Regions from separate parts of the Clostridium senegalense genome, predicted to be linked through region 2. Evidence: predicted binding sites of a transcription regulator. Region 2 holds the regulator's gene; the other holds the start of a gene.
The links. The regulator Rex, encoded in region 2, represses fermentation and respiration genes when NADH is low (regulators of the CRP and FNR family bind a similar motif). The targets are predictions, from matches to a motif close to ATTGTTAANNNNTTAACAAT.

Region 1 (5,535 bases), on a different contig from region 2:
AATTAAAATTTTAGATAAATATACCATTATGATAACATTGCACAATCCATACTCTGGGTTTCTTAAAAATTTAACTCAGCCTTCTTGTTCTATCTATGAGAAAAAACCATATATAGCTAATAAAACTTTAGTAAGTTGTGGACCTTTTAAAATCACTGAAAAAACTTCAAATATGATTATTCTTGAAGCTTTTAATGATTATTATAATGGTAGAGCTTATGTAGATGAAATTATAGTGACTAATGAAAAAGAGCCTTTATCATTGCTAAAAACTGAAGGTAATTTAGATTTTTATAAAATTTCTTCTGTATCTAAAGAGGTTTTATCCCTTTGTGATAATTATAAATATAATAATTTAATATTGTACCCATCTTTGTTAACTAATATGTATTTTTTTAATTTTAATAAAAATAGTATTTTTTCAAAAAATAATCTTGCTCGTCAAGCTCTTAATTATGCAGTAAATAAAGAAGAACTTATTAAACTTTTAGCTTGTAATAATGCAGAAGCTTTTAAATCTATTTTTCCTAGAGCAATATTAGATTTTAATAATGATGATATTTTTAAATATAATCCTAATAAAGCAAAGGAACTTTTAAGTAAGTGTAATTACTGTAACTCTAAAGACACTTTAAAAATAGTACATAGTAAAAATGATGATTATATTAATCTTCTTATAAACTATTTTGAAGCTGTTGGCATAAGGTGTGAGAAAATTCTCGCCAATGAAAAAGGGGTATATCATCCTGATAATTATCTTAAATCTGATATTTTTCCAGCTTTTTGGATTGCTGATACTGGTGATGCTGACAATTACTTAAGACCATTATTTAATATAAATTCTGCTTTTTTTAAAAACAATTATAATAATGAAAAAGTAAATTCATTAATGGACAAAGCCTCTGAATGTATTGTACCTGATAAAAGATATAATCTATATAAAGAGTTGAATAGTGTTATGTTAAATGATTGCCCTGCCATATTTTTATTTAATCCTAAATGTGGTATTATATACAATAAAAATAAAGTGAAAAATGTAATTGTGAACCCAATTAATAATATTCTTTTTGATGAAATTATAGTGGAATAACAAAAAGAGCTTTCAAAATACAAATTTGAAGGCTCTTTTTATAAATTATAAAATTAAATCATTCTAACTAAAATTCATAACTTTATTCTAATGTCTATTTGTAAAGTCTTCCTATTGCATCTGCTGAAAGTATTGCAGCATAAACCATATCTTCATTAATTTCAAATGGCATATTATAAATTGTTTCACCTTCTAAGCAAGTTGCCTTAGCTACACTTTTAATTTCTTCTTCTTTTATCTCAATTATACCCATATCCTCTAATGTAATAGGTAACTGTAAGTTTAGACATAATGTTATAACTTCTTCTATTTCTTCCATAGTTCTATTTTCTAAAACCAATTGAACAATAGTTCCAAATGCAACCTTTTCTCCATGATACAAATGATGACATTGCTCTAAAACAGTAAATCCATTATGGATTGCATGAGCTGCTGCAAGTCCACCACTTTCGAATCCAATACCACTTAAATAAGTATTAGCTTCAATAATATTTTCTACTGCAGTAGTACAAACTCCTGATTCTACTGCAAGTTTTGCCTTTAATCCATCCTCTAACAATGTTTCATAGCATAAACTTGCTAAAGCCATCGCCGCCTTTGTAATTTTTCCACCTGCCATATTACAAGCATTAGATTTCAAACATGCTTCAGCTTCAAAATAAGTAGCTAATGCATCTCCTATTCCAGCCACTAATAATCTTGCTGGTGCCTTTGCAACTATTTCAGTATCTACTATTACAACTTCAGGATTTTTAGGTAGCATTAAATATTCACTAAATACACCTTCATCTGTATATATAACAGATAATGCACTACATGGTGCATCAGTAGATGCAATTGTTGGTACTATTACTACAGGAATATTTTCATAATAAGCCACTGCTTTAGCAGTATCAAAAATTTTTCCTCCACCTATACCTATAACAACATCACAGTCATTTTCTTTTAAAATTTTTCTTAATCTATTAATTTCATTTTTAGAACATTCTCCATTAAAACTTTCAAATGTTAAGTTGTATTTTTTTTCATTAAAACTCTCTTCTATAATAGGCTTTGTTCTTTTTATTCCATTATCACTAGCAATTACAAAAAATGATTTTCCCAAATCTGATATATGATTTCTTATATCTTTTAACACAGCGCTTCCTTGTATATATTTACCTGGTGATATTATACTCTTAAACATATTACTTCCTCCTACCTTGAAATAAAGAATTTTCTTATAAATTGATTAAAGTTAATTTTTAAAGCTAATTAAAAATGATTAAAATATCATTTGATATATTTTTAACATACCTTTTTTTCGATTAATTGTCAATACAATTAAAAAAATTTTAAATTATTTCTTTACTTTTTATATTTTCACCATTTTCTTTACTTTTTTTGTAATTTTATATTGAATTATACATTCTTTTGAACCATAATATGATATATAATTTAATTTTTTAAATATATAAGGAGGTATAACTGTGAAATATAACTATTCTTTAATAAAAGCGGAGTCCTTATATGGAGATTTAACCGCAACTGGAATAATTCAATATTTTGATAATAACAAGTTGATTATGTCTGTCAATAATGACCCTATGTTAAATAATAAAGAAAACTTTTTTTTAAGTATATTTTCTAAAAAAGAGGGTGTATTAGTTTATGAAGCTAACATTTCTAAAGTAGACGTAAAAAATATAGAATTTACTAATATACGTTTTTTATATTCTAAAAATCGGCGGCTACATAGTCGTGTGAATATAAATATAACCTTACCAGTAAACATATTAAAAAAGTCTTATAAAGAAGTAATTAATCTTTCAAAACCTATATTAATGATAGCTAAGAATATAAGTATTTCAGGCATATTATTAGAGAGTCCTCTTAACTTACCAATTGATTTAAACTTTATTCTTTTACTACCTATAGGTACTACCACTATTACTATAATAACTGAGACTAAAAGAAAATTCAAAACAGATCATATGTATAATTATGGTTGTAAATTTAAATTTATTAATAAAGCGGATGAACAGCTTTTAAGAAAATTTATATTAGATAACAAATTAGATCAATTAAAATATAGAAATGTAAATACCAAATAATCTATTTTTAATGTTTAATATAAAAAATTCCTGCTTTCCAAACCAGCAGGAATTTTCCACTAAAAATGTGGGTTTATTTCATCCTTTTGAATTCTTTTTAAATCCTTAAGTCTTAAACCAGTTTCTTGCATTATATCATTCCAATCCTTACCATCTATAATCATTTTTTTAGCACTATTATGCTTTTCATTTTTTTGTTCTCTGTTCATAATATCCTCCTAAATATAATATTTGTTCAATATTATATTGTGAATATAAGAAACTTTTATTCCTTTTATCAAAAATTTTTATATTTCAGTTTGCTTATATATAGGGATACAATCTCCAGCTTAAATTTATACATCAAATTTTTGTTATCAGTTGAGAAAAAATATAAATAAAATCTAAAGCAATAAAAACTAATCCTAAAAAAGTACGTTTAATATTATTAGGAACATAGTGAGTAATAATCACAATAACTCTTAACTTTTAACTAAAATAATCTGTTAGTTATTGATAAAACATTAATTTGAGTTTTCTCATTTGATAAATAAATAAGTTTAAAATTTAATTTGGAACCCTATATTCATTCTTCACTTATCTTATATATAAAGATAAATCCTAAAACTAATAATATTACAGATACTATTGAAGATATACCTGTAGGTATTCCTGGAAATATAGATACCACTGAACCTAAAACAAATCCAAATATAAGCATATATATTTGCTGCGGATATTTATTTAACAATCTTTCTATTGTTCTGGCAGTTGCAATGGTACCTATTATTACGCCTAATCCAATTGGCGCAAGTATTAAAAAATTTAAATCTGATACAGCAGTTAAAACTGTGTTATACAAACCTAAAATTAAAAGCATAAAAGATCCACTTATTCCTGGCAGTATTAAAGCTATTGCAACTATTATTCCTCCTATAAACAACCAAATAAAATTTAAAATATTTAAATTAGTTATCACATTTGAATTGTCGATATACTCCCCTGACATAATAACTACAATTAGAATACCTAATCCTAAATAAACTAAATTTTTTTTCAACAATCCCTTCTTAGTGGCTTTTTTATACATTAAAGGTGCTCCACCTAAAATTATACCGATAAAAAAGAATCCTGCTTCTATAGGATATTTTGTAATTATATTTTTTACTATATTACTAAATAAAAATATACCTATAATAGCTCCTAATCCTACTTGCACTAATAATTTATATTGATTTTTAAAGTCATTTAAAATATTGTTTATAGCATGTATTAAATCATCATAAATTCCAAGAATTATAGCTATAGTCCCTCCACTAACACCTGGAACTATCTGTGATATACTGATTGCTATTCCTTTAAAAAAATTAGATAAAAATTTCATCTCTCACCTCTTAGTTATGTATTTCATAAATTGGTCTTATAAAGCTATTTATAATATAACTAACTTTATTTATTAAAACTACTGGAATTCAAACCATTTAACATAGATTTAACAGATACTTTTCTAATTATGTTAAAAAATATTCAATCTTGCTATATCTATATTTATAATTTATTCTACTCTTTTTTTATTTTTTTTAATCTTTTTCTTGACATAATATTTTTTCTTTGATACTATTTATAAAAATATTATTATTTTCATAGCGATGATAAGAAGAGTAAATTAAATTCCTCTTTTACAGAGAACTCCAGTAGCTGAGAAGGAGTAAAGATGTTTTAATTGAAGCAAGTCTTTGAGCTTCATATCGGAACTTTTAGGGATGGTATGACAGGCGCTCCTGTTATAGAGCTAGAGTATCACTTAACATTTTAAATTTAAGTCGTACTTGAAGAGGTTAACATGGTAACATGTTAATGAACTGGGGTGGCACCACGAATGTATCTCTCGTCCCCAAGGCTAAAAATTAGTCTTGGGGGTGAGAGTTTTTTTATTTTATATAAATTTTATCTAAATAGAAATTTTATCCAAATATAAATTATCCAAATATAAATTATCCAAATATAAATTTGAACTATGTAAATAAATTTAGGTAAACAAACTTGTAAATAAAAATAGGTAAATACTTAAAATCTCATAAATGGAGGGAATTAAATGTGTAATTCAATTAATGAAAATATAAATTCAAATTTTTTGCATAAAATTATAAATGATGACTTAGATAATAATGCTTACTCAAGAAATATAGCTACTAGATTTCCACCAGAACCTAATGGATATCTTCATATAGGTAGTGCTTATGCTATTAATATTAACTATTCTATATCTCAAAAATACAATGGTACTTTTAATTTAAGATTTGATGATACAAATCCGTTAAAAGAAGATATTGAATATGTTAATTCAATCATTGATGATATAAATTGGTTAGG
Region 2 (5,535 bases):
GAAATTAAAAGACAAGAAGAGATAATTCAAAAGTATAAGTCTTTTAACCGTGAAAAAAGTATTAAGGCAGCAGAAAGTAGACAAAAAGCATTAGATAAAATTGAAAGAATAGAAGCACCACATAAAGACCAAAAGGCATCTAGAATTAATTTTGAAACTAGAATAAAAAGTGGAAATGATGTTTTATATGTTGAAGAATTAAGTAAAAGTTATGGGGAAAAAGTATTATTTACAGGCGTTAATATGGATATAAAAAGAGAAAATAAAATTGCGCTTATAGGTGAAAATGGTAGAGGAAAAACTACATTATTTAAAATAATTATGGATGAAATACAACCAGATAGTGGAATCAAAGTATTAGGCAAAAATGTAAACATAGGTTATTACGATCAGGAACAATCTAATTTAGATTTGAATAAAACAATAATAGATGAGGTTTGGGATGATTTTCCAGAATTAACTACCACGGAAATAAGAACATATCTTGCAGCATTTCTATTTAGAGGTGATGATGTGTTTAAAAAAATTGAAAAGTTGAGTGGAGGAGAAAAATGTAGAATAAATCTTCTAAAACTTATGTTATCGCAAAATAATTTTTTACTTCTAGATGAGCCTACAAACCATTTAGATATAGTTTCAAGAGAAGCTTTAGAGGATGCTATATTATCTTATGATGGAACAGTACTTGTAATATCTCACGATAGATATTTCTTAAATAAAGTAGTAGGTAAAATTTTTGAACTAAATGAAGATGGAATAAAAGAATATTTAGGAAATTATTCTTATTATATAGAGAAGAAAAACAACCCTTTAAGATTTGAACAAGAAGAACAAAGTAGTGGGATTACGAAAACTCAAATAAAATTAGATAAGAAGAAAAAAAGGGAAGAAGAGAAAAAACAAAGAGAAATTCAAAAGTATTTAAAAAATCTTGAAGAAAACATAGCAACAACAGAAAGTGAAATAGAAAAGCTTCAAGAATTACTTTGTAAAGAAGAAATATATTCTAATCCAGAAAAAAGTGTAGAGGTAAATGAATTATTAAGTGAAAAGGAAGAATTACTATCTAACTTATACGAAGAATGGGAAGAGAATTTATAAGAATTTAAGAAGAAACTGGATTAGTCCAGTTTCTTTTAACTTTAAATTAATACAAATTATTTATATAAAAATATACTTAAATTTATAAATTATATAATAAATAGGTAATATAACAACTATTTGCTATACTTATAGTAATACTAAAAGTTTTTTTATATCTTAAAACCAATAATGTTTATATTTCTTCTAATTTGTATAAAAAAATAAAAATTTATTATCTAATTAATGATGTAATGAACAATTTAAATAAATGTATAAATAAATGAAAAATAGGTATAGTTAAGGTATATTTGTATTTAGAAACATATATTTATAGTACATGTTTCATTTGTTTTAAAATTAAAATTTTACACATATAAATTAGTTTAATAAATAACAAAAAAATTAAGATTTATATATAAATGTTTAAATTTATTGAAAAAACAAGGTGAATATTAAGAAAATAGAGAAAAGAATGAAACAATTTTGAAAATATATATAAACAAATTTCAAGTAATATGGTAAAATATAAACGATATTTTATTAATTATAGTCTTTCTATATAAATTTTTAGATTTAATTATATTTAAATTATATGTATTATTAAGTATGTATACGATAATTTTGAAATGAAACTTACAATTGAAAAATAAAAAATATTATTTTACATAATATATGAATAAAGTAACTCTGTAATTCTGTAAAATAAATTTTAGTTGATGAATAATTGAGTTGGAATATTTATAAAAATTCAGAATTAAGCTTATTAATAAAATATAGGAAAGTTTTAATTTATATATATTTTTAGATTTTAGATATTATCAAGTGTATGCTTACTTGAAAAGTGTCCAAAATTTTCAATGAATAATTTAAAAGGTTATTTTGGAATCCTATAACTAGGTTTCTAAAATTTAAAATGTATAAATAAAAATATTGTTTTGAAACCTATAGTTAGATTTAGTTATTATAAATTCAATTTAAAAATAAAAAGGAAAAAGTCTTTGTGATTAGGTACAAAGATTTGAAATAATCATATATGATTATTTTTTAGATTTACCTTTTAAAAATATATTTTTGGAGGTGTTTTTTTTGGATAGAAAGAAAAATATATCAATGGCAGTTATAAAGAGAATTCCTAAATATTATAGATATTTAAAAGAACTTGCAGAAAATGATGTGGATAGAATATCATCTAATGAATTAAGTGAAAAAATAGGCTTTACAGCTTCACAAATAAGACAAGATTTAAATTGTTTTGGTGACTTTGGTCAACAGGGATATGGATATAATGTAAAAGAATTATTAGCTCAAATATCTTCAATTTTAGGATTAGATAAAGAGTACAATACAATAATTATAGGTGCAGGTAATATCGGGCAAGCTATAGCAAATTATACTTATTTTCAAAGAATGTCCTTTGATTTAAAGGCAATATTTGATATAAATCCTAAACTTATTGGCTTAAGAATAAGAGATGTATCTATAGAAGATATAGATAATCTAGAAAGCTTTATTAAAAATAATGAAGTAGATATTGCAATAATTTGTGTTCCAAAAGAAAGAGCACAAGGAGTTTGCGATATTATAACATCATCAGGAATTAAAGCTATATGGAATTTTGCGCCAGTAGATTTAAAAGTTCCAAGTGATGTAATAGTAGAAAATGTTCATTTAAGCGAAAGTTTAATGACTTTAAGTTATTTACTAAATGAAAGTAAATTAACTGAATAGCTTTTGTGAAAAGGTCATCAAAAATAGAAAATAAAATTGCGATGATCTTTTTCACTTTTTTGTAGAAAAAAAGAGATTTAAGGATAAAAAACAGAAGTAAATATTTTGTTAACAAATACACAAAATGTTTAAAAAATGAAAGAATTTTAATACATAATAAAAAAAATAAATCATACATTATTTAGTGAGATGTAAAGAAAATAGGGTTTTATGAAACTTTTCTATACTAATCTTAGTTAAAGAATATAGTGACAAAGCCTGTAGGGTCTTTACATTGTTAAATAAAAACACAAATTGTTTTAATTTTACAAACAAATGAAATTACTAAAATTAATAATTAATTAAAATAATTCAGAAAAAATCATCAACTTATGTTGCAAATATATACCAGTGAGGATATAATAGTAATTGAAGTTGATGGACTTCAATTATTATTTTTAGTAAAAATTGTGAATTATATAACAATTTGTGGGAAAATATTCATGGGGGACAGCATTATGGAATTTAAAAATATTATCCTTGAAAAGGATGGAAACATAGGTATTGTAAAATTTAATAGACCTAAGGCATTGAATGCTTTAAATTCAGAAACTTTAAAAGAGTTGGACAATGTCATTGATTTAATTGAAAAAGACAATGAGATTTATGCTGTTATTTTAACTGGGGAAGGTAAAGCTTTTATTGCAGGAGCTGATATTTCAGAAATGGAAGGATTGAATGCATTAGAAGGAAGAGCCTTTGGAATACTTGGAAACAAAGTTTTCAGAAGATTAGAAACTTTGGACAAACCTGTTATTGCTGCTATTAACGGTTTTGCTCTAGGTGGAGGTTGCGAACTTTCTATGGCTTGTGATATTAGAATCGCATCAGCAAAAGCTAAGTTTGGACAACCAGAAGTTGGACTTGGAATAACACCAGGTTTTGGTGGAACACAACGATTAGCTAGACTTGTGGGAGAGTGTAAAGCTAAAGAGTTGATATTCACAGCTAACATAATAAAAGCAGAAGAAGCATTTAATATAGGCCTTATAAATAAGGTTTTAGAACCAGAAGTTTTAATGGAAGAAGCTATGAATATGGCAAAACAAATATGCAATAATGCACCAGTTGCAGTTAAACTTTGTAAGGAAGCAATAAACAAAGGTATGCAAATGGACATTGATAGTGCATTAAATTATGAATCAGAAGCTTTTGGTATGTGTTTTAGTACTTATGACCAAAAAGAAGGTATGAAAGCGTTTTTAGAGAAAAGGGATAAAAACTTTAAAAATATGTAATCCTTTAACTTATTTTAATACGTAATTGTAATGGAAAATCAAGTTTGAAATTTGAAAAAATAAGAAAATTAGCCTTTTAAAAATTAAATAGGAGGAATGGGGAGTATGAATTTTTCATTAACTAAGGAACAAGAATTTGTAAGACAAATGGTAAGGGAGTTTGCAGAAACAGATGTAAAACCTATTGCCGCTGAAATAGATATAACAGAAGAATTTCCAATGGAAAATGTAAAGAAAATGGCAAGATACAATATGATGGGTATTCCATTTTCAACTGAATTTGGAGGAGCAGGTGGAAACAACGTTTCTTATGCTATGGCTGTTGAAGAATTATCAAGAGTTTGTGGTACAACAGGCGTTATTTTATCAGCACACACTTCATTATGTGCATCTCCAATAGATATGTTCGGAAATCAAGAACAAAAAGAAAAATACTTAACACCACTTGCAAAAGGTGAAAAAATAGGAGCATTTGGTTTAACTGAACCTAACGCAGGAACAGATGCATCAGGACAACAAACAACTGCTGTTTTAGATGGAGATAACTATATATTAAATGGCTCTAAAATATTCATAACTAACGGTGGAGTTGCAGATGTATTTATAGTATTTGCTATGACAGATAAATCTAAAGGAACAAGAGGAATTTCAGCATTTATAGTTGAAAAAGGTTTTAAAGGATTTTCAATAGGAAAAGTTGAAGAAAAATTAGGTATAAGAGCTTCTTCAACAACAGAATTAGTATTTGAAGATTGTATAGTTCCAAAAGAAAACTTACTTGGAAAAGAAGGCCAAGGTTTCAAAATCGCAATGAAAACATTGGATGGAGGAAGAATTGGTATAGCTGCTCAAGCTTTAGGAATTGCACAAGGTGCTTTAGATGAAGCTGTAGCTTACATGAAAGAAAGAAAACAATTCGGAAGATCATTATCTAAATTCCAAGGTCTTCAATGGATGATAGCAGATATGGATGTTCAAGTAGAAGCTGCTAGACAATTAGTTTATAAAGCTGCTTACAACAAAGATAATAAGCTACCATATACAGTAGAAGCTGCAAGAGCTAAATTATTTGCTGCTAATACAGCTATGGATGTTACAACTAAAGCTGTTCAAATCTTTGGTGGATACGGATATACTAAAGATTATCCTGTAGAAAGAATGATGAGAGATGCTAAAATAACAGAAATATATGAAGGTACTTCTCAAGTTCAAAAAATGGTTATTGCAGGAAGTCTTTTAAAATAGGGGGTAATTAACGATGAAAATAGTTGTTTGTATAAAACAAGTTCCAGATACAACTGAAGTTAGAATAGATCCAAAAACAGGAACTCTAATAAGAGATGGTGTTCCTTCAATAATAAATCCAGATGATAAAAGTGCATTAGAAGAAGCATTAAGATTAAAAGATTCACATGGTGCTCATGTAACTGTTGTTACAATGGGACCT

Region 1: the regulator Rex is predicted to act here: its motif matches at 2,366-2,385, upstream of KQI36_RS11710 (glycerol dehydrogenase).

What each region holds. Positions count from the first base shown of each region.
Region 1 is NZ_JAHLNC010000006.1:134,720-140,254, reverse strand. Features, by position in the region: gene KQI36_RS11715 (ABC transporter substrate-binding protein) at 1-1,090, shown strand, start outside; gene KQI36_RS11710 (glycerol dehydrogenase) at 1,185-2,276, opposite strand; gene KQI36_RS11705 (PilZ domain-containing protein) at 2,560-3,183, shown strand; gene KQI36_RS11700 (hypothetical protein) at 3,243-3,392, opposite strand; gene KQI36_RS11695 (DUF368 domain-containing protein) at 3,749-4,546, opposite strand; T-box leader at 4,803-5,061, shown strand; gene KQI36_RS11690 (glutamine--tRNA ligase/YqeY domain fusion protein) at 5,258-5,535, shown strand, end outside.
Region 2 is NZ_JAHLNC010000019.1:11,444-16,978, forward strand. Features, by position in the region: gene KQI36_RS17185 (ABC-F family ATP-binding cassette domain-containing protein) at 1-1,101, shown strand, start outside; gene KQI36_RS17190 (redox-sensing transcriptional repressor Rex) at 2,170-2,811, shown strand; gene KQI36_RS17195 (short-chain-enoyl-CoA hydratase) at 3,309-4,088, shown strand; gene KQI36_RS17200 (acyl-CoA dehydrogenase) at 4,194-5,333, shown strand; gene KQI36_RS17205 (electron transfer flavoprotein subunit beta/FixA family protein) at 5,347-5,535, shown strand, end outside.